Regions from separate parts of the Cobetia sp. MMG027 genome, predicted to be linked through region 4. Evidence: predicted binding sites of a transcription regulator. Region 4 holds the regulator's gene; each other region holds the start of a gene.
What was found. The regulator LexA, encoded in region 4, represses DNA repair genes until DNA is damaged. The targets are predictions, from matches to a motif close to TACTGTNTANNTANACAGTA.
Positions count from the first base shown of each region.

Region 1: the regulator LexA is predicted to act here: its motif matches at 2,346-2,365, upstream of PJK54_RS04810 (LexA family protein).
Region 2: the regulator LexA is predicted to act here: its motif matches at 3,068-3,087, upstream of recN (DNA repair protein RecN).
Region 3: the regulator LexA is predicted to act here: its motif matches at 2,257-2,276, upstream of dinB (DNA polymerase IV).

Region 1 covers NZ_JAQJIO010000003.1:156,285-161,472, forward strand. The annotation lists gene PJK54_RS04795 (MliC family protein) at 1-101, shown strand, start outside; gene PJK54_RS04800 (FMN-dependent NADH-azoreductase) at 267-887, shown strand; gene PJK54_RS04805 (IMPACT family protein) at 1,030-1,656, opposite strand; gene PJK54_RS04810 (LexA family protein) at 1,683-2,159, opposite strand; gene ccmA (cytochrome c biogenesis heme-transporting ATPase CcmA) at 2,638-3,351, shown strand; gene ccmB (heme exporter protein CcmB) at 3,348-4,070, shown strand; gene PJK54_RS04825 (heme ABC transporter permease) at 4,221-5,018, shown strand; gene ccmD (heme exporter protein CcmD) at 5,018-5,188, shown strand, end outside.
Region 2 covers NZ_JAQJIO010000006.1:51,321-56,508, forward strand. The annotation lists gene dnaK (molecular chaperone DnaK) at 31-1,953, opposite strand; gene grpE (nucleotide exchange factor GrpE) at 2,170-2,799, opposite strand; gene recN (DNA repair protein RecN) at 3,164-4,834, shown strand; gene fur (ferric iron uptake transcriptional regulator) at 4,990-5,188, opposite strand, start outside.
Region 3 covers NZ_JAQJIO010000001.1:118,940-124,127, reverse strand. The annotation lists gene PJK54_RS00515 (YrbL family protein) at 1-494, opposite strand, end outside; gene PJK54_RS00510 (Na+/H+ antiporter family protein) at 794-2,140, shown strand; gene dinB (DNA polymerase IV) at 2,295-3,353, shown strand; gene PJK54_RS00500 (putative bifunctional diguanylate cyclase/phosphodiesterase) at 3,750-5,188, opposite strand, start outside.
Region 4 covers NZ_JAQJIO010000005.1:292,840-298,027, reverse strand. The annotation lists gene PJK54_RS08805 (mechanosensitive ion channel family protein) at 1-82, opposite strand, end outside; gene nagZ (beta-N-acetylhexosaminidase) at 130-1,224, opposite strand; gene PJK54_RS08795 (L,D-transpeptidase) at 1,427-1,969, opposite strand; gene PJK54_RS08790 (TetR/AcrR family transcriptional regulator) at 1,969-2,646, opposite strand; gene lexA (transcriptional repressor LexA) at 3,209-3,838, shown strand; gene PJK54_RS08780 (hypothetical protein) at 3,969-4,208, opposite strand; gene PJK54_RS08775 (DUF6586 family protein) at 4,462-4,941, opposite strand; gene topA (type I DNA topoisomerase) at 4,941-5,188, opposite strand, start outside.

The sequences.
Region 1 (5,188 bases), on a different contig from region 4:
TGCAAGGTACCCCGTATCCGCTGACCTCCGAGCTGACTCTGACGCGAAAAGGAGGAGAATCTCGAGATCTGAGTGGCTGTGGAGAGGCATACCTCCCCTGACATGACGTTTTTTTCGTCGATTTTTTCGAATGGTTGGTGCGATCTTTATCGCTTTTCGTGCCACGGAGTTCATCTATCATGGCGGGCAGCTCTCCATCACGGGCAACGGATGCCAAGCCTGGCTCGTGATGGGAAATCGTCCTTTCTGTCTGCGGAGAACCTGCCATGTCTGCCACACCGCTCAATGTTCTGCTGGTCTCATCTTCCCTGTTCGGAGAAAAAGGCAACTCTCGTGAACTGGCTTCCGCGTTCGTGGATGCCTTGCAGGCGTCCGGTCACGAGCATCAGTTGACGCATCATGATCTGGTCGAGCGCGATCTTCCGCACCTGGGTGCCGCCGAGATGCAGGCATGGATGACGCCGGCGGATGAGCGAAGCGCCGAGCAACGCAAGCTCGCCGAGCTGTCTGATGGTTTCCTGGCCGAGCTGAGAGCGGCTGACCTGCTGGTCATCGCGGCACCGCTCTACAATCTGGGCCTGCCGACGCAGATGAAGGCGTGGTTCGACCGGGTGCTGCGTGCCGGCGAGACCTTCCGCTATACCGAGAAAGGGCCCGTGGGTCTGCTGGAAGGCAAGCAGGCACTGGTGCTGGCAGCACGTGGCGGGATGTATGCGGGCAGTGACCTGGACTCCCAGACGCCGCATCTCAAGTCGATGCTCGGGCTGATGGGCATCACGGATCAGCACTTCGTATACGCTGAAGGCCTCAACATGGGCGATGAGCCAAAGGTGGGAGCTCTGTCAGAGGCCAGGACAGGCATTGCCAACTACGTAGATGCTCTCTGACCTGGTGTATCTGCCGTAGCTGAGTCACATTGGTTGAGCATGATGAATGAAAACGCCACCGCCGCTCTGAGAGGAGCGGCGGTGGCGTTTGTGCTATCGGGAAGCAGAGGTCACTGGGGGAGGAGACAGTGGCTGGAAACGCTCAGCCTTGGTCTTCGAGCACTTCCAGTGCGCCCTTGAGGCGCGCATGCAGCTCTTCCAGCGGCGGCTGAGCGCCGCCTTGCGGCCAGCCGGCCGTCAACACCACGCCATCGGCGGCATAGTCGCTGGCATCCACCGGTACATCGTAGCCGCTCAGCCAGTGACGCACGTCGGCCTCATGAGCGAATCCGACCTTGAGGCGCCTGGGCGTACGCGGCGTGAAGGTGGTGGTGGGCAGTCGCTCGAGGGCGTCGAGCACGGCACGACTGTATGCACGAGCCAGGCCACCGGTGCCCAGCTTGATGCCGCCGAAGTAGCGGATCACCACGCAGGCGATCTGCCCCACGCCGCTGCCTTCCAGTACCTGATACATCGGCCTGCCGGCGGTACCGCCCGGCTCTCCGTCATCGGAGAAGCCGATGGCATTTTGCTCATTCGGCGCACCCGCGATGAATGCCGTGCAGTGATGACGTGCATTGGGATGGGCGAGATGCGCCTTTACCAGCAGCCGCGTCATGGCGTCTGGTGTCGGAGCGTGGGCCAGCCAGGCGATGAAGCGGCTCTTCTCGATCTCGATGCTGTGCTCGTGATGCGCCTCTGGCGCCAGTGCAGGTATCTGATAGCTCATCGTGCCATCTTAGCAAAGCGTCGCCCTCAATGAGTGACGGCGTTGCCGCGAACGACACCCATCACCATGCCCAGCACTTCGATATCGGCATTCTTGAGGTAGATGGGGGCCATGCTGTCGTTGGCCGGTTGCAGGCGTACACCGCTCTTCTCGATATACAGCTTCTTCAGCGTCACTTCCTGCTGGTTGATCATCACCACGGCGGTCTCACCATTCTCGGCACTTTCACTGCGCTCGATGATGATGATGTCGCCATCATGGATATTGCAGTTGATCATCGAGTGGCCGCGAACGCGCAGGGCGTAGGTATTGCGTCGCACCATGCGCGTCGGCACGGCGATCGTGCCACAGTCGGCGATGGCTTCGATGGGCATGCCGGCGGTGATGTTGCCGAGCAACGGGATATCCATCATGTCGCTGGCAGTGATTTCCTGCCAGGCCTCGTCATTGAGCGGCAGATTGTGAAGGCGCTGAAGGTAGTGTGGAGCGTGAAGACGTGACATGAGCTATCCCCTGATGCTGTGCGGTCGGCAGAGGGAGCCGACCTGCGATGCAGCGTGAAAGGTCGTCAGGCTGAGTTCATCTGCGGCCTGATAGGCTCTGCGAACATGATGACAACGCGATGAGAGCCGACCCGTTCGGTCTGCTGCCCGGGCAATGCCAGGCATGCGATGACGATACTGTATGAGTACTGTTTTTGTATACAGTGTCTGCATCATAGCAAGCCAGCGCGAGGTGGCAAGGGGTGAGTCGGTCGTCGATGCCAATCAGGCGATGGGTGTGTCGTATGAATGTGCACCATGCTTTGCTGATGGAGCGCGCGAGAACTTGACTCCCGTGCAAGGCTCGACGCGTGCGGGTCGCGTCATTCGGGCGACCGGTGGCCAGTGCCGGCTTCAGCTCGTAGAATGACGCGATTGGATCCCTCGGGACCAGCCTCTGATGTCGCGCTCCGCGACTGACCAGCCGCGAGATGTCGGGATGTCGATCCAGCCAGTCAGCGATGAAGCCCGTTGCGTGCCGCCCTTGCTGGCGGTGCGGGCGCTTGGGTGTGAGCGCGATGAGCGCTGGCTGTTCCAGGCGCTCGACTTCAGCCTCGCGGCGGGCGAGATCCTGCAGATCGAAGGCCCCAATGGCAGTGGCAAGACCACCCTGCTCAAGATTCTGTCCGGGCAGTTCCATGATCACGAAGGCGAAGTGCTCTGGCAGGGGCAGCCTGCCTCGCGGGTGCGCGACGACTTTCTGGGATCACTGCTCTATCTGGGTCACCAGCCCGGCATCAAGGGCACGCTGACGGCATTGGAGAATCTTGCCTGGTATCAGGCGCTCGGTGACGCTGCATCTTCTCGAAACGCCGCGGAGCGACGCTCGCTCGCCTGGGCAGCGCTGGACGCCGTGGGGCTTGCCGGCTTCGAGGATGTCCCGGCCCAGCAGCTGTCGGCTGGTCAGCAGCGGCGCATCGCCCTGGCGCGATTGCATCTGACACCGCGTCGACTGTGGGTGCTCGACGAGCCCTTCACCGCCATCGACATCGATGGCGTCCAGGCGCTGGAGGCGCTGCTGCTGGCGCATGCCGAGCGGGGTGGCAGCGTGGTGATGACGACCCACCATCGCTTCTCGGATGTCTCGCGATTGCGCCGAATAGGCCTTGGGCAACGCGCTGGCGCGGAGTCGAGGGAGGGTGCCTGGGCATGAGACATGATCCTCTGACACCATTGTCCGAGTCTCCCGTTGCCTGCTCGTTGGGTGGAGCACTCAAGGCGACACTTCGACGCGACCTGCGTCAGGCGTTGCGCCGGCGCAGTGAGCTGATCAACCCGCTGGTATTCTTCGCCCTGGTGATCACGCTGTTTCCGCTGGGGATCTCGCCGGACAAGGCGCTGCTGGCGACACTGGCGCCGGGGCTGCTGTGGGTGGCGGCCTTGCTGGCCACGTTGCTGTCACTTGAGGGGCTGTTCCGGCAGGACCTCGACGACGGTAGCCTTGAGCAACTGCTGCTGACCCCCCAGCCGTTGCCATTGCTGGTGCTGGCCAAGGTGGCGGGGCACTGGCTGTTGACCGGTCTGCCGCTGGCGCTGATGGCGCCGCTGCTGGGCGTGATGCTGGGGCTGCCGAGCGGCGCCTTTGGCGTGCTGATCGCCTCGCTGGCGCTGGGCAGTCTGAGCCTGTCGCTGATCGGCGCGATCGGCGCGGCGCTGACGGTCGGGCTGCGGCGCGGCGGCGTGCTGCTCTCGCTGATCATCCTGCCGCTGTACATTCCCGTGCTGATCTTCGGCGCCGGCGCGGTGCAGAGCGCCGTCACCGGCATGCCCAGCGCCGCCCACCTGGCCATGCTGGGTGCGATGCTGGCGCTGGCACTGTTGCTGGCGCCGCTTGCCATCGCCGCCGGCCTGAGGTTGAGCATCAATGGCTAGTCCCTGCTCCCTGCCGGCTGGCAGAGGGTGGCCTGAGTGCCGCCAGCACTTCGCCAGATATCCTTTCGCCCCTGACAAGAGGCTCGTGTGAACGCCGATTCCGACTCTCATCAAGCGCCTGCTCGCAAGGTTCGCCCGCGCAAGGGTGGGCTGTGGCCATGGCTGCATCGCTTGGGCACACCGGCGACCTTCTTCGCGGCCAGCCAGCGCTGGCTGCCGTGGCTATGGGCCGTGGCGATCCTCGCGCTGGTGGCCGGCAGTGCCTGGGGACTGGCCTTCGCGCCGGCGGATTACCAGCAGGGCAACAGCTTCCGCATCATCTACGTGCATGTGCCGGCGGCGATTCTCGCCCAGTCCTGCTTCATGCTGCTGGCGGCATGCGCACTCATCTTCCTTGTCTGGAAGATCAAGCTGGCGGACATGGCCGCCACGGCCGCCGCTCCCGTCGGCGCCTTGATGACGGCACTGGCGCTGTTTTCCGGCTCGGTATGGGGCATTCCCACCTGGGGCACCTGGTGGATCTGGGATGCCCGGCTGACGTCGATGCTGATCCAGCTGTTCCTGTATCTGGGCGTGATCGTGCTGCGTGGTTCCTTCGCCAGTCGTGACAGCGGCTCGCGTGCCGCATCGATTCTGGCGCTGGTCGGCATGGTCAATATCCCGATCATCAAGTATTCGGTGGATTGGTGGAGCACACTGCATCAACCTGCCACCTTCACGCTGAGTGAAGCACCGCCGATGCCGGCCAGCATGTGGATTCCGCTGCTGCTGATGGTCATCGGCTTCTACGCCCTGTTCGGTGCGCTGGTGCTGATGCGCACGCGGGTCGAGGTGCTGAGGCGTGAGAGTCGCAAGCAATGGGTGCGTGACCTGCTGAGCCCGCACTCGGACTCACGCCCCGGCCAGAATTCGCCTGCAGGCCCCGTTTCCACAGAGGGTGATCACTGATGAGCTTGCCCGATGTCGCCTTCTCGAGTGTCAGCGAGTTCTTCGCCATGGGAGGGCACGCCCTCTACGTGTGGTCCGCCTGGGGGCTGACGGCGGCGTGCCTCGCGGGGCTGGTGATCGCCACGCGGCTGTCCCGTCGCGCGGTGGAGGCCGATATTCGCCGTCGCCTG
Region 2 (5,188 bases), on a different contig from region 4:
GCTGTCATCAGACGTCGTTCAAGAGATCCCTCAGGACTTCTTGTCGTCGTTGACTTCCTCGTACTCGGCGTCAACCACGTCGTCGTCTTGCTTCTTGTCAGCCTGACCGTCGCCAGCCTGCTCACCCTGGGCACCCTGCTCGGCGTACATCTTCTGCGCCAGGTTGCCGGAGGCTTCGGTCAGCGCATCCAGCTTGGCCTGGATCGCGTCCTTGTCATCGCCTTTCAGGGCTTCTTCCAGCTCGGAGATCGCCGTCTCGATGGCTTCCTTCTCGCTGGCCTCGGCCTTGTCACCGGCTTCGGTCAGGGTCTTTCTGGTCGCGTGGATCATGCCATCGGCCTGATTGCGCAGCTGGACCATTTCCTCGAACTTCTTGTCCTCGTCGGCGTTGGCTTCCGCGTCACGCACCATCTGTTCGATCTCTTCGTCGGACAGGCCGCCGGAAGACTTGATGACGATGGACTGTTCCTTGCCGGTGGCCTTGTCCTTGGCGGACACGTTCAGGATACCGTTGGCATCCAGATCGAAGGCGACTTCGATCTGCGGCACACCACGCGGGGCCGGCGGAATGTCGGCCAGGTCGAAACGACCCAGGGACTTGTTCTGTGCCGCCTGCTTGCGCTCACCCTGCAGGACGTGGATGGTCACCGCGCCCTGGTTGTCGTCAGCGGTGGAGAACACCTGAGACTTCTTGGTCGGGATGGTGGTGTTCTTCTCGATCAGCGGAGTCAGCACGCCACCCATGGTCTCGATGCCCAGCGTCAGCGGCGTCACGTCCAGCAGCAGCACGTCCTTGACGTCGCCACCCAGCACGCCGCCCTGGATACCGGCGCCGACGGCGACCGCTTCATCCGGGTTGACGTCCTTGCGCGCTTCCTTGCCGAAGAATTCGGCGACCTTGGACTGCACCAGCGGCATGCGAGTCTGACCACCGACCAGGATGACATCGTCGATCTCGGAAGCGGACAGGCCGGCATCGGCCAGAGCGGTCTGGCACGGCTTCAGGGAGCGAGCGACCAGCTCATCGACCAGCGACTCGAGCTTGGAACGGGTCACCTTGACGTTCAGGTGCTTCGGACCGGTGTTGTCTGCGGTGATGTACGGCAGGTTCACGTCGGTCTGCTGAGCGCTGGACAGCTCGATCTTGGCCTTCTCGGCAGCTTCCTTCAGACGCTGCATGGCGAGATTGTCGCCGGACAGGTCGATGCCGCTGTCGGACTTGAACTGGTCAACGAGGTAGTTGATCAGATGCATGTCGAAATCTTCACCGCCCAGGAAGGTGTCGCCGTTGGTGGCGAGCACTTCGAACTGGGTCTCACCGTCGACGTCCGCGACTTCGATGATGGAGATATCGAAGGTACCGCCACCCAGGTCGTAGACCGCGATGGTCTTGTCACCACGAGACTTGTCCATGCCGTAGGCGAGTGCCGCGGCAGTCGGCTCGTTGATGATGCGCTTGACCTCGAGACCCGCGATGCGGCCGGCGTCCTTGGTCGCCTGACGCTGGGAGTCGTTGAAGTAGGCCGGCACGGTGATGACCGCTTCGGTGACTTCTTCACCGAGGTAGTCTTCTGCGGTCTTCTTCATCTTCTTGAGGATTTCCGCACTGATCTGCGGCGGTGCCATCTTCTTGTCCTTCACCTGGACCCAGGCATCGCCATTGTCGGCTTCGACGATCTTGTACGGCACCATCTTGATGTCTTTCTGGACGACATCATCCTTGAACTTGCGACCGATCAGACGCTTGACCGCGAACAGGGTGTTCTCCGGGTTGGTCACTGCCTGACGCTTGGCCGACTGACCGACAAGGATCTCGTTGTCGTCGGTGTAGGCGATGATGGACGGCGTGGTGCGGCCACCTTCAGCGTTTTCGATGACCTTGGTCTTGTCGCCGTCGAGCACTGCCACACAGGAGTTGGTAGTACCCAAGTCAATACCGATGATGCGTCCCATAATCGTATACCTCGAATCTGTTGCTAGCCTGAAAGATGAGTCTGGTTGTCGGTACCTTGTGTCGGCACCTGAACTTGCTTCAATAAGTGGGGTCACGCGTCAGGCTTTCAAGGGTGTGCTGGCATTTTTTGCCGCCCTGATCCTCCTTGAAGCCCCGCAGGGCGGGCATGTGCCATCACGACACATGCCCTCATGGCCACTCGACCCCGCAGGGCCTCAGTTGGCCTTGCTGACCGCGACCATCGCCGGACGCACCAGGCGACCATTGAGGGTGTAGCCCTTCTGCATCACGTCGATGACGCTGTTCGGCTCGGCATCCGGAGATGGCACCATGGCGACCGCCTGATGGTATTCCGGGTCGAAGGGCTCGCCGTGCGGGTCCAGCTGCTCGACGCCTGACTTGTTCAGGGCATCCAGCTGCATTTTCAAGGTCATCTCGATACCTTCGACATGCGCCTTGGCTGCCTCGTCGTCGCTCATGGACTCAAGCGCCTTCTCGAGCGAGTCCACCACCGGCAGCATTTCCTTGACGAACTTCTCCAGCGCGAACTTGCGAGCCTTCTCGGCATCCTGTTCGGCGCGACGGCGCGCGTTCTGCGCCTCGGCAGCTGAACGCAGCGCCTGGTCCTTCGCCTCCTTCACCGCCTGCTCGAGTTCCTCGACCTGAGCGGCCAGCATCTCGGCTTCCGGATTGTCGATCAGCTCACCTTCGCTTTCGGCGGCGACATCGGTGGCATCCAGTATGTCTTCAATCACTTCGCCTTCCGGAGTTTCCGGCTGCGGCTCGGCGTCGCGAGCGGCACGCTGAAGTTCTTCATCCATCGGGGTCTGCGGATCCTGAGCCATGCTGTTCTCCTGCGGGCCGACGTCTGTGCGCCATTGCCCTGTTCGTGGCCTGCGGAGCCTGCCTCGAGACGACGAAGGCAAGCCCCTGAAGACAGGCCATGAGTTGCCTGTAGGGCAGCAAGGCCGCGCCATTGCTGCCGACGATGAGTGTCAGGGCCTTTATATGGGGCCGGCACTCGGCTTCTCAAGCCTTCGATGCGGCTTTTCTGCCAGCTGAGTCCGGCATGGATTGAAGGCCGACGGAGCGTGCTGTATAAAAAGCCATATACACTGTATGTACATCCTGTATGGCGACTCCGTAGTCACCCCCGAAACGGGCAATGATCGGCACGGCGTACGCCCCAGCTTCCCTTCGGAGGTAGTCATGCTGCTACAGCTCGCCATTCAAGATTTCGCCATCGTCGAGACACTGGAACTCGATTTTCGCCGCGGCATGACCGCCATCACCGGCGAGACGGGTGCCGGCAAGTCCATCCTGCTCGGTGCGCTCGGCCTGTGCCTGGGCGAACGTGCCGATGCTGGCAGCGTGCGACACGGCGCGGATCGCGCGGATCTCATCGCACGCTTCGATATCACAAGCCTCAGCGACGCGCGCGAGTGGCTTGACGAACGCGAGCTGGGCAGCGACGACTGCCTGCTGCGCCGGGTGATCACCGCCAGCGGACGCTCGAAGGCCTGGATCAACGGCACCCCCTGCACCATCGCGGACCTGCGGGAACTGGGTGAGCACCTGATCGACATCCATTCCCAGCACGCCCACCACTCGCTGCTGAAGGAAGAGACGCACCTGCGTCAGCTCGACGAGTACGCCGGGATCGAGGCGCAGGTCACGCAGCTGCGCGAGGACTTCCGCCACTGGCAGGAGGCACATCGCCGCCTCAAGCGCATGAGCAATGATGGCGACGAGGTACGCGCTCGTCGCCAGCTGTTGCGCTATCAGGTCGAGGAGCTTGATGAGCTGGCACTCAGCGAGGGCGAGCTGGAGGCACTGGAGCAGGAGCAGGAAACCCTGGCCAATGCCGAACAGATTCTCAGCGAGGCGCAGGCCGCCGCCGAGTGCTGCGATCATGATGATGAAGGCGCCCTCGCGCGCCTCAATCAGGCCGTGGCGCGACTGACACACCTGCCGGGCAGCGAGCAGGGTTCGCTGGCCAGCGCACTGGGCATGCTGGAAGAGGCACGCATCCAGATAGAAGAAGCGGCACGCGAGCTGAACCGCTTCGTCGAAGTCACCGAACTCGACCCGGAGCGCCTGGCCTTCGTCGATGAGCGCCTTGGGCGCATCCACCAGATCGCCCGCAAGCATCATGTCTTGCCCGAGGAGCTGCATGGCCTGCACCAGCGACTGAGCGAGGAGCTGGAAGGGCTCGGGGGTGACGAGGAGGCCATCGAGGCACTGCGCCAGGAAGTGGCGGCCCGCCGGGATGCCTGGAAGATCCTGGCTACTGCGGTCGGTACGTCACGAGCCGCTGCCGCCCCCCAGCTGGCCAGCGACATCCAGGATCAACTGGCCTTCCTCGGCATGGGCAAGGCGACGTTCGAGGTTGCCGTCGAGCCACGCGAGCGCCCGCAACCCGAAGGCATGGAGCGCATCCACTTCCGCATCAGTGCCAACCCGGGGCAGCCGCCGCGGGCGCTGGCCAAGGTCGCCTCGGGCGGTGAACTGTCCCGCGTCTCGCTGGCCATTCAGGTGGTGGCCGCCAGTCGCTCGACCATTCCCAGCCTGGTCTTCGATGAAGTGGATGTCGGCATCTCCGGTGCGACCGCCGAGATCGTCGGTCAGCTGCTGCGCCGACTGGGCGACAAGGGTCAGGTGCTGACCGTCACCCACCTGCCTCAGGTCGCGGCCCAGGCGCATCAACATCTGCATATCGAGAAGCAGGCAGAGAAGAACACCACACGTACCCACATGGCACTGCTGGACGAGAGTGGCCGCGTGCGGGAGCTGGCACGCATGCTGGGCGGCATTCACCTGTCCGAGCAGACCCTGGCACACGCACGCGAGATGCTCAGCGCGGCGGACAGCCGTCACTGAGCCCCGACAGGCCGCCTTCCCGACGTCCATTCGTCCAATGAACCTCCTGGCAGTTCGAACGCCAGAAACACCAACGGCCGTCCCTGTGGGGCGGCCGTTGGTGTTTCTGTCCTGCAGCGAACCTTGTCATCCCTGACACAGGCGAGGCCTGAGCATCAGCTGTCGCTCTTGGTGTCCTTGGGACGCACGTAGAGCACCAGCGCATGCTCGACCAGCTCATAGCCATGCTCCTCGACGATCTCGCGCTGGCGGCGCTCGATCTCGGGATCACAGAACTCTATGATCTCGCCGCTGTCCAGACATACCATGTGGTCATGGTGTTCTTCCTGGGACAATTCGAAGACAGCATGGCCG
Region 3 (5,188 bases), on a different contig from region 4:
CCGGTGGCGAGGGGGATGAAGTCCGGATTGGAGATACCATCGATCAACCACAGGCGCGGGGATTGATGCTCGCGAAACTGGACCACGATGTTGCGATCATTGAGGTCGGACGGTATCAGCCAACGCTTGTCGAGATAGCGATAGAGGTTGGCCAGCTCATCCATCAATGCCTCCTCCCCCACCCGCTCGGGAGTTTCATGACAGACCTCTCGCAGACGGCGCGAGGTCGTGCCGTCATCGTCGAGTATCAGATCAAAGACCAGCCCGAGGCCCTCTCGGGTCGCCACGCTGCCATGATAGGCAGGCACGTAGGACCAGTCGTGCACACCTCGCCTCACGAGCCCTTCGAAGTAGCGCTGCTCGCGCTGATTCTGGCGGCTTCCTTTGTCGGGATAGCGCGGTACCTTGATGCAGCGCCGAGGATCACGGGGGTCCTGATAGACACGGCGATCATTGCCCATGCCGATGACACGGGCATTTTCAAGCTCCAGCATGCGCTCTCCTGTTGAATAACGCCTGCGACTGCAGCCGCCGGGCAGCGTGGCATTCTACAAAAAGCCCTTCCCTTGCGCCAACCGTGCCGCCGGCGGCCGCGTTCCATGAGGTCATTCATCGGCCATTCAGCTTGGGACCTCGCTCTGGTATGATAACGCGCCGTTTTCTGGCAGTTTCAGGACGAAACCGCCTGACGTAAGCGATCAGCACGACTTGCGAGGTATTGCCCGGGATCGGGTGGCCGCGCACACCTGCAACCCCCGCTCCATAGGCACATCTCCCTTAATGAGGTACTCGCATGAATGCGGTAATACTGGCCGTTCTGGTCATGGTCGGCCTGTCACTGGCCCGAGTCTCGGTCGTCTTCGCTCTGGTGGCCGGCGCCTTGGTCGGCGGCCTGTTCAGTGGCCTGTCTCTGACTGACACTCTCGGCGCCTTCAACGACGGCGTCGGCGGTGGTGCCAAGGTCGCCCTGGCCTATGCCACGCTCGGTGCCTTTGCCGTGGCCCTGTCTCGCTCCGGCCTGCCGGATCTCCTTGCGGCACGCCTGATCGGCATGCTCAATGGAGAGAGCACCCCTCGCCGTCAGACCGCCATCAAGTACGGCTTGCTGGGCAGCGTGACATTGGTGGCGATCTCGTCCCAGAACCTGATTCCTGTCCACATCGCCTTCATTCCGATCCTGATTCCGCCACTGCTGGTGGCCATGAACCGCCTGCGCCTGGATCGCCGCGCCGTCGCCTGTGCCCTGACCTTTGGTCTGACGGCTCCCTACATGCTGCTGCCGGTGGGCTTCGGTTCCATCTTCCTCAATGACATCCTGCTGGCCAACATCAATGAAGCGGGCCAGGCAATGGGGCTGGAAGTCACCCGCGGCATGGTGCCGATGGCGATGGCCATTCCGGTAGGCGGCATGTTCCTGGGACTGCTGACTGCGGTCTTCGTCTCCTATCGCAAGCCGCGTGACTACGCCAATCGCGAGATCAAGTCGACCAACGTCCCGCACCATACTCCAGTGCACGCACCATCCCGCAGCGGCCTGATCATGGCTGGGGTCGCCATCATCGCCGCCCTGGGCATCCAGCTCTATTCCGGCTCGATGATCCTAGGCGGTCTGGTCGGCTTCGCCATTCTTTCCCTGGGTGGCCTGTTCAAGTGGAACGAAGCCGACGACCTGTTCACCTCCGGCATGCGCATGATGGCCCTGATCGGCTTCATCATGATCTCGGCAGCCGGCTTCGCCTCCGTCATGAAAGCCACGGGTGATATCCAGACCCTGGTGGATGCCTCCTTCCACATCATCGGAGACAACAAGCCGTTGGCCGCGCTCGTCATGCTGATGGTCGGACTCTTCATCACGCTGGGCATCGGCTCCAGCTTTTCCACCATCCCGATCATCGCGGCGATCTATGTCCCGCTGGCCCTGCAGTTCGGCTTTTCCCCCCTGGCGACCGTCGCCCTGATCGGCACCGCGGCCGCACTGGGCGATGCTGGCTCCCCCGCCTCCGACTCCACGCTCGGCCCGACGGCAGGCCTGAATGTCGATCAACAGCATGATCATATCTGGGACAGCGTGGTGCCGACCTTCATCCACTACAACATCCCGTTGATCGTCTTCGGCTGGGTGGCGGCGATGACGCTGTAATCCGCCGGCCAGGGTAGCCTGGCAACGGCAACAGGAAATACGACAACGCCCGGCAGGCATCACGTCTGCCGGGCGTTGTCATATCTGGACGAAGAATGAGGCGACACGCCACCTGATACTGGACAGCCATCCAGTCTTTTAGGATGATGCGCGAATGCGCAAGATCCTTCATGCTGACTGCGATTGTTTCTACGCCGCCGTCGAGATGCTTCGTCACCCAGAGTGGCGCGAGGTGCCCATCGCCATCGGTGGCCGCACCGAGCAACGTGGCGTGATCGCCACCTGCAATTATCCGGCTCGCGCCTTCGGCGTCCGCTCTGCGATGTCCACAGCGCGCGCCCTGCGCCTGTGTCCGCAACTGATACTCGTCCCCCCCGACTTCGAGCGCTACCGTGCCGTCTCGCAGGAGATCCAGGCACTGTTTCACGAACTGACACTCCTGGTGGAACCTCTATCGCTGGACGAAGCCTACCTGGACGTCAGCGATATCGAGGAATTTCAGGGAAGCGCGACCTGGATGGCGCGCTGGCTGAAGGAAGAAGCCCTGAAGCGCACCGGGATCACGCTGTCGATCGGCGTGGCCGCCAACAAGTTCCTGGCCAAGATCGCGAGTGACTGGGAGAAACCCGATGGCCTGACGGTGATCACGCCAGAGTCCAGCGACGCCTTCATTCGTAAGCTGCCCGTCGGCAAGCTGCATGGCGTCGGCCCGGCCACGCTGGCCCGCCTCAATCGGCTGGAGATTACCACCTGCGATGACATCCGCACGACACCACTGACCACACTGGTCGAACACTTCGGCAAATTCGGACATCGCCTGCATGAACTCTCTCATGGCATTGATGACCGCCCCGTCAAGGTCGAGAGAGAGCGGAAGTCCATCAGTGTCGAACGCACTTTCGATCAGGATCTTCCGGATCTCTCCGCCTGCCTCGCCAAGCTTCCCATGCTGATGGAGCGCCTCGGGGAGCGTCACGCACGCCAGGAACAGCCGGTGCTGGCCAAGCAGTTCGTCAAGGTACGCTTCAACGACTTCACCAGCACCACGCTGGAAAGCCTCCTCCCCGCCTCCACCCTCTCATTGCCGGACGCCAGGAGTTTCGCACTGCTGATGGAGCAAGCCTGGCAACGTGGCCATCGACCGGTGCGCCTGCTGGGAGTCGGTGTCCGACTAAAGGCCCACGAAGAGACGCAACAGCTGGGGCTGTTCTGAGAGGGTGCCGCGCCTGACTGGCAACCTTGACGGACGGATGACAGGCATAAAAAAAGCCAGTCACAAGGACTGGCTTGTCCGGTCATCGATACCCCAAGGGTATCGCCGGAAGGGTCGTGAAACCCGCTCAAGGAACCATCGCAACCTGCAATGCAGGCAGGAAGCGAGAGTGGGCGAACAGCTCTGCGCATTGAACGACGCAGCCACTCTCGGCAAACACCTGCGGGGAGCATGAGATGCTCGACCCGCAGGTGTCAGGAAGGAATGCCCAGATTCATCGATGATGATGACAGTCCATCCGCTTCAACTGTCAGCATCATATCTTTTAGCCCGCAAACTAAAAAGCCGATCCACAGCAACAGTCCCATGCCACAACGGCACCGGATCAACGCTGACTCAATGGCAACCGTTGGATGCACTGGTTGGATCACTGGACGGGCGATGGGCGCCAGGATGAGGCGGGTTGTTGCCCCCGGACAGCAGCCGCTGGATATCCGCCGCCGCCATGGGCTTGTAGAAGTAGTACCCCTGAATGAGATCACAGCGCATTTCGCGCAACAGCTCGAGTTGCTGGATATTCTCCACCCCCTCGGCCACCACCTCCAGCCCCAGTCGATGCCCGAGGAAGACCGTCGCTTCCATGATGGCGCGATCCTTGGGTTCCTGAGCACATTCGATCACGAAGGAGCGATCGATCTTGAGCGCCGTCACCGGCAGCATCTTGAGGTAGCTCATCGAGGAGTAGCCGGTCCCGAAATCATCGATCGCGATCTTGTAGCCTCTGTCGTGCAGGGCACGCAGGCTATCGCGCACCTTGACGTCAGCATCGATCAACACGTTCTCGGTCAGCTCGATGCCGATGTCCCGTGGCGTCAGGCCATATTCCGCCACGCATGCCTCAAGACGCTGGAAGACGTCGCTGTTGATCGCCTGACGCCCGGAGATATTGATATCGATCCGATAGCCCTTGATCCCCATGGCATGCCACTCGGCCTGCTGGCGACATGCCTGACGAATCACCCAGTCACCCAGGCGCTCGATCAGATTGGTGCGCTCTGCCACCTTGATGAAGTCAGTCGGGGGAATGGGCCCCTCGGGCGCATGCCAGCGCATCAGCGCCTCTACCGACTCGATACGCTCACTGCGCGCCGCGACCTGAGGCTGGAAGTGGAGGAACAGCTCGCCACCCCCATCCTCGCTCAACAGCGTCTGAAGGCGCCCCGCCAGATGATGCTGATGCAGCATGGCATCGCGCACTTCCTGGTTGAAGAACTGATATCCATCACGCCCGGCCTGCTTCGCTCGGTGCTTGGCGACGTCTGCATTGCGCACCAGTTCCGGCGCATCATTGCCATTCTCGGGATAGAGGCTGACGCCGATGCTCAGACGCAGCAACAACTCACGCCCTTCTATCTGGAAGGGGCGCTGGAAATCTTCGCGGATCCGCTCCACGACCGACAAGGCATCACTTTCATAATCCAGGCGCGGCATCGCCATGACGAATTCATCGCCGCCGAAGCGTGACAGTAGATCCTGACTCCGCTGGAACCCCTGCAAGCGCGACGCGACGCTGCGAATCACGAGGTCCCCCATCTCATAGCCCTGGGTATCGTTGATCTCGGTGAAGTGGTCGATATCCAGGAACAGCACCATCAAGGTATCGCCGTGACGCTGACACTCCCCGAGCATGTTCTCGAGCTCAGTCTCGAACGTCTGCCGATTGGGCAGTTCGGTCAGCGGATCGAATCGCGTCATGTAGTCCAGCTCACGCTGAACCTTGCGCTCGCCCGCCAGATCGATGTCGATGCAGAACATCAATGGATTGTCCGACCGCT
Region 4 (5,188 bases):
GCTCGACCCAGTGATTGATCATCTCTTCGGCAGGCGCCGCCAGCTTGTCGGCAGCCGCCTCGGTGGCGGATTTCTCAGCCATGTGGAGTCCTTGGGTGACGTCTGGAGGAAAAGCCCCTCAAGGCTGGCTCATTCAGCCAAGCCCGATGGCATGGCCACCTGCTCGAGCGGCTGACTGGCCGCCAGCGCCTCGAGACGTGCATGGGTACGCCGCCAGCGAGACAGCCCCGCAAGGCCCTCGAGCGTCGGGCGGGCGCGCCCGTAGCGCAGACGCGCCTGACGCTTGCCGGCATTGCGCTGCTCATCCCCATCGAGGCTGTCGAGCACGGCACGTGCGGCGGCGGGATCATTGCACACCAGCGCCATGTCGCAGCCGGCATCCAGTGCCAGACGAGCGCGCACTTCCGGCTCGCCCTCGGCCACGGCAGCCGCCATGCCCAGGTCATCGGAGAAGATGGCACCCTTGAAACCGAACTCCTCACGCAGCAGTCCCAGCCAGCTTGGCGAGAAGCCGGCGGGGCGCGCATCGAAATCGGGGTAGATGACATGAGCCGGCATCACGCCACCCAGGCGATCCGCCAGCGCCGCGAAGGGCTTGAGATCATGCTCGCGCAGCTCGCGGAAGGAGCGGGGGTCGATCACGCGCTCGCGGTGGGTATCCGCCGCGATGCCACCATGACCGGGATAATGCTTGCCGACCGCAGCCATGCCAGCTTCGCGCAGGCCCTCGATGAAGGCGGTCCCGACGGCAATCACGTCCTCGGGAGTCGTCCCGAAGCTGCGGTCGCCGATGATGGTGGAACCCGCGACATCGATATCCAATACCGGCGCGAAGGTGATGTCGCAGCCAATGGCAGCCATCTCCATGCCCAGCAACCAGCCGGCGTCACGGGCAAACCCGAGCCCTGACGACTGGGCATCATCACCGCAGCCGTCACAGTCACGTCCCAGGCAGCAATGTGCCAGGGCGCGCATCGGCGGCAGGCGGGTCACGCCTTCGCGCAGCCGTTGCACCCGTCCGCCTTCCTGATCGATGGCGATCAACAGATGTGGATTGACGCGGCGGATCTCACCGCACAGCGCCAGCACCTGCTCGGGAGAAACACAGTTGCGCGCAAACAGGATGACGCCGCCGACGGCGGGGCGTGCCAGTAGTTCACGTTCGTCAGACGTGAGGGTATGCCCCTCGACGTCGAGCATTACGGAGCCCAATGGCTGTGTCATGACATCCTTCCTGTCCATGGCCTGCTGGCCGTGTCATGCGCTGCAAGGCATGGCACGCACGGCAGGGTTTCATGTCGTTACGGGGCTCGGCAGCCTGGAAGACAAGCCTCAGGACAGGCGGCCGGCGCGAGGAAAGGCGCAATTCTAGCCGACTGAGCGCGACTCGAACAGTCGCGAGCACCAGCCGCCAGGCAACGCAGCGTCAGGCGTGCAACAGCACTGGCGTTCCGGCGGGCGCATGCCGGTAAAGGCACAGCAGATCCTCATCGCGCAGACGAATGCACCCATGGGAGGCCGGGGTGCCCATCGGCTCGCTGGTCGGCGTGCCATGGAAGTAGATGTAGCGCCGCAGGCTGTCGACGCGCTGTCCCGCCGCGTTGCGGCCACGGTTGATGCCGGACTCGCGACCGCTGAGCCACAGGATACGCGTCAGGATCCAGTCGCGTTCGGGGTGCTCGGCGGCCAGTCGAGGCGTGAACACCTCTCCCGTGAAGCGCCGCCCACGATAGACGGCACCACGCGGATTGCCCTCCCCGATCGCGGCGCGAACCACATGCCAGCCGGTCGGCGTGCAACCGCTGCCATCGAGCTCGCCGATACCGTTGAGGCCGCTGGAGATCGCACAGGCATGCACCAGCGTGTCAGGGTCAGCCGCGGGGGGCGGCGCATCACGACTGCCACTCGGCGCGTCATTGCGTATCTCGAGACGCTGGCGGGTGAGATCCACCGCCACCCAGCAAGCCATCAGCTGGCCGCCTGGGTGACCGCTTCACCATCTCCGAGCGAGGCCGGCAGCGGAGCCGCCATCGCCGCCACCACCACCGGACGCATGTGCTGGATCAGCTCGCGCACACTGGTGTGATGGCCGTATTCGGCCTCTTCGATATCGCGCAGTGCGTCCAGTCCCGAGAAGGTGAAGATCACGCTGCCGAGCATGAAGTGCAGACGCCAGAAGCGCTCGTTGTCTGGCAGGTCCGGCGTCGCAAGCTTCAGGAGCTCGGCGAAGCGGCTGAAGACCGTGCCGTAATGCTCGCGGATGTAGCGACGCATGTGGCCCTGCCCCTGGGTATAGGCAAGCCCGAGCAGGCGCATGAAGGTACGCAGGCTGTTGCGCTCGGCCGGCACCTCCAGCACCGTGCGCGCCATCACTTCCAGCAGCGTTTCCAGCGGCACCTGACGACCGGCATGCTGCTGCTCGACACTGTCGAGTGCCGCATGGAAACGCTCGCTGAAGGGGTCGAGATAGCGGGCGAACACTGCCTGGATCAATGACTTCTTTGAGCCGAAGTGATAATTGACCGCCGCCAGGTTGACCTTGGCCTTGCTGGTGATATTGCGCAGCGAGGTTTCGGCGAAGCCTCGCTCGGCGAACAGGACCTCGGCGGTATCGAGGATACGGGTAACGGTATCGGTCTGGGCCATGGGCGGATGCCTTGTCAGGTGATCAGTCACGAGGGGGCACGGGAGTCCTTGTCCCCCCGGGAAACGGCAAGGCCGTGGCCCGGGGGCGACTCTTCTCATGCAGGTCAATCAAACGACATGTCGGTCTTCACGCACCGCGTGTCAGGCAGCGACTCCGAGGCGGAGGCTGCCACGAGCCGTATCCCGAGCACAGGACAGAAGCACAGGACACACAGGGTCAGGTACCGGTAGCCTGATGCGCCCGACGAACATTCGTTTGAAACAAGATAATTCTAGCTGTCCATGCCATGACTGGCAATTGCTGGTTGTTTCAAACACTCGACAGCCAAGACCGGCAGGACGCGCATTCACGCGGGACGCTCGGGGACGGGATGGTCATGGGGTGTCCCGGACACCCGCTGTCTCGCGTCAGCATGTCGATGTCGACGAAGATGCCGGCAACGTTGCTGCCAAAGCACCCACGATGCCTTGCATGACCGCCATGACTGGATACAATGACAGTTGTATGGATGCACACCCCGTGCCGTCAGCTCAGATGCCGCCCAGGCAAAAGGCAATGCCCATGACTCAGCCGCTTACTCCGCGCCAGCAGGATGTCTTCGACTTCATCATCAAGACCATCAAGTCCTCAGGCTATCCGCCAACGCGTGCCGAAATCGCCCAGGCACTGGGCTTTCGCTCACCGAATGCCGCGGAAGAGCATCTGCGTGCCCTGAAGCGCAAGGGAGCCATCGAGATGGTACCGGGCACCTCGCGGGGCATCCGCGTGCCGTCTCTGGCCGAGGCGGAAGAGGATAGCGAGCAGGGCCTGCCGGTCATCGGGGAAGTGGCCGCTGGCAGCCCTATCCTGGCCAGCCAGCATATCGATCGTCATTGCCCGCTGCCCAGTGACTACTTCTCGCCTGCCGCCGACTATCTGCTGCGCGTGCGCGGGGTCTCGATGAAGGATGTCGGCATTCTGGAAGGTGACCTGCTGGCCGTGCACCGCACGAGCAGCGTGCGTGACGGACAGATCGTGGTGGCGCGTCTGGGGGATGAAGTGACGGTGAAGCGTTTCCGTCGCGATGGCCATTACGTATGGCTGGAAGCCGAGAACGAGGACTTCGCTCCCATCAAGGTGGATCTGCGCACGGACAGCCTGGAAATCGAGGGCCTCGGCGTGGGCGTGATCCGCGATGGCGGCCTGCACTGATCTCAAGGCTCGCAGGCAGTCTGTCCTCACAGCGCTGACGCGCAGATGACGATTGTCGCCATCAGGGCATCCACGAAAAAACCCGCCGATTGGCGGGTTTTTTCGTGGCTGGCAGACATGCGGGAAGTGCTCAGTGCACCATGCCTTCCGACTGCTCGTCCTCATCATCCTCGCCATCCCACAGGCGGGTGCGGGTGATGGCGTGATCGATCATCTCACGCGCGACCTCGAAGCGATTGTCACGCAGCAGATCGGCAGCTTCATCGGAGATGCGGATACTGAGAAGTGGCTCACCTTCACTCTCGGCGGCACGCAGGATCACTTCCCCATCTTCCATTTGCACGATTTCAAGTACGGCGGGATCGGACACGTCATTCCTCCTGCACGGCATCCTGAGGATACCGGCGTCGTTGTGATCGTCAGCTTGACGGCGGGCAGGCCCTGCGACTTGCAGTCACTGGCGACAATGCAGAAAAAAGTACGACCACAGCCAGAGCCATGGTCGTACCGGAGAATGCAGGGCTTGCCACAATGCCGCCAGTCTAGCACCCGTCATGCCAAGGCGTCACCTGAATGACAGGTGCGTGACATGCCAGCGCCTTCGGGTCAGGCAAGGCGCGACGCTACCACTCCACATTCGACTCGCGAAGGTGTGACAGCAACGCCTTCATGGCGCTGACTGCCGTGGCGAGACGCTCTGCCAGAGGCGCATTGGCCGCCGCGGCGATGATGAGACCATCGCCACGCGCCTGGCCTTCCTCACGCCGGGCAGCACCGCCCTCTTCATGCAAACGCGTGATATCGGCCACCAGCTGGCTCAACCAACTGTCCGGCTGCGCCTGCAGGCTTCGCAACTGCTCGATTTCCGCCACGGGAGTCGGCGGTGTGGCCAGCCGCTCGCGCCAGCTGCCCTCAGGCCAGCGTGCCGACGCGGCGCACTCCTCGATCAACGAGGCCAATGCCAGCTCCATCAACGCCAGCGCCCCTTCCTCACCGGCCATGCGCCGTGCGACGGCATGCTCATCACGCGTCGCGACGGCCGCCTGCTCCAGCAGCAACTCGGCCTGATACAGCAGTTGATTGGTGCGGCCACGCTGGCTCATCAGCTCTTGGCTCCCTTGCGCTTGTCCTCGACGACCCAACGGCCGTTGTCGAAGGTCGCCTTCCACCCCGTCGCCTTGCCATCCTCGTCCGTCATCACGAACTGCTCCTTGGCCTTGCGCGAGAAACGAATCTGCGTCGGGCGGCCATCGGGGTCTTTCTCCGGCGCCTTGAGGATGAAGTGATACTTCTCCGGCAGCTCGTCGGCATGCGCCTTGAGCTCGCTGACCAGCGGCGGACGCGTCTCGC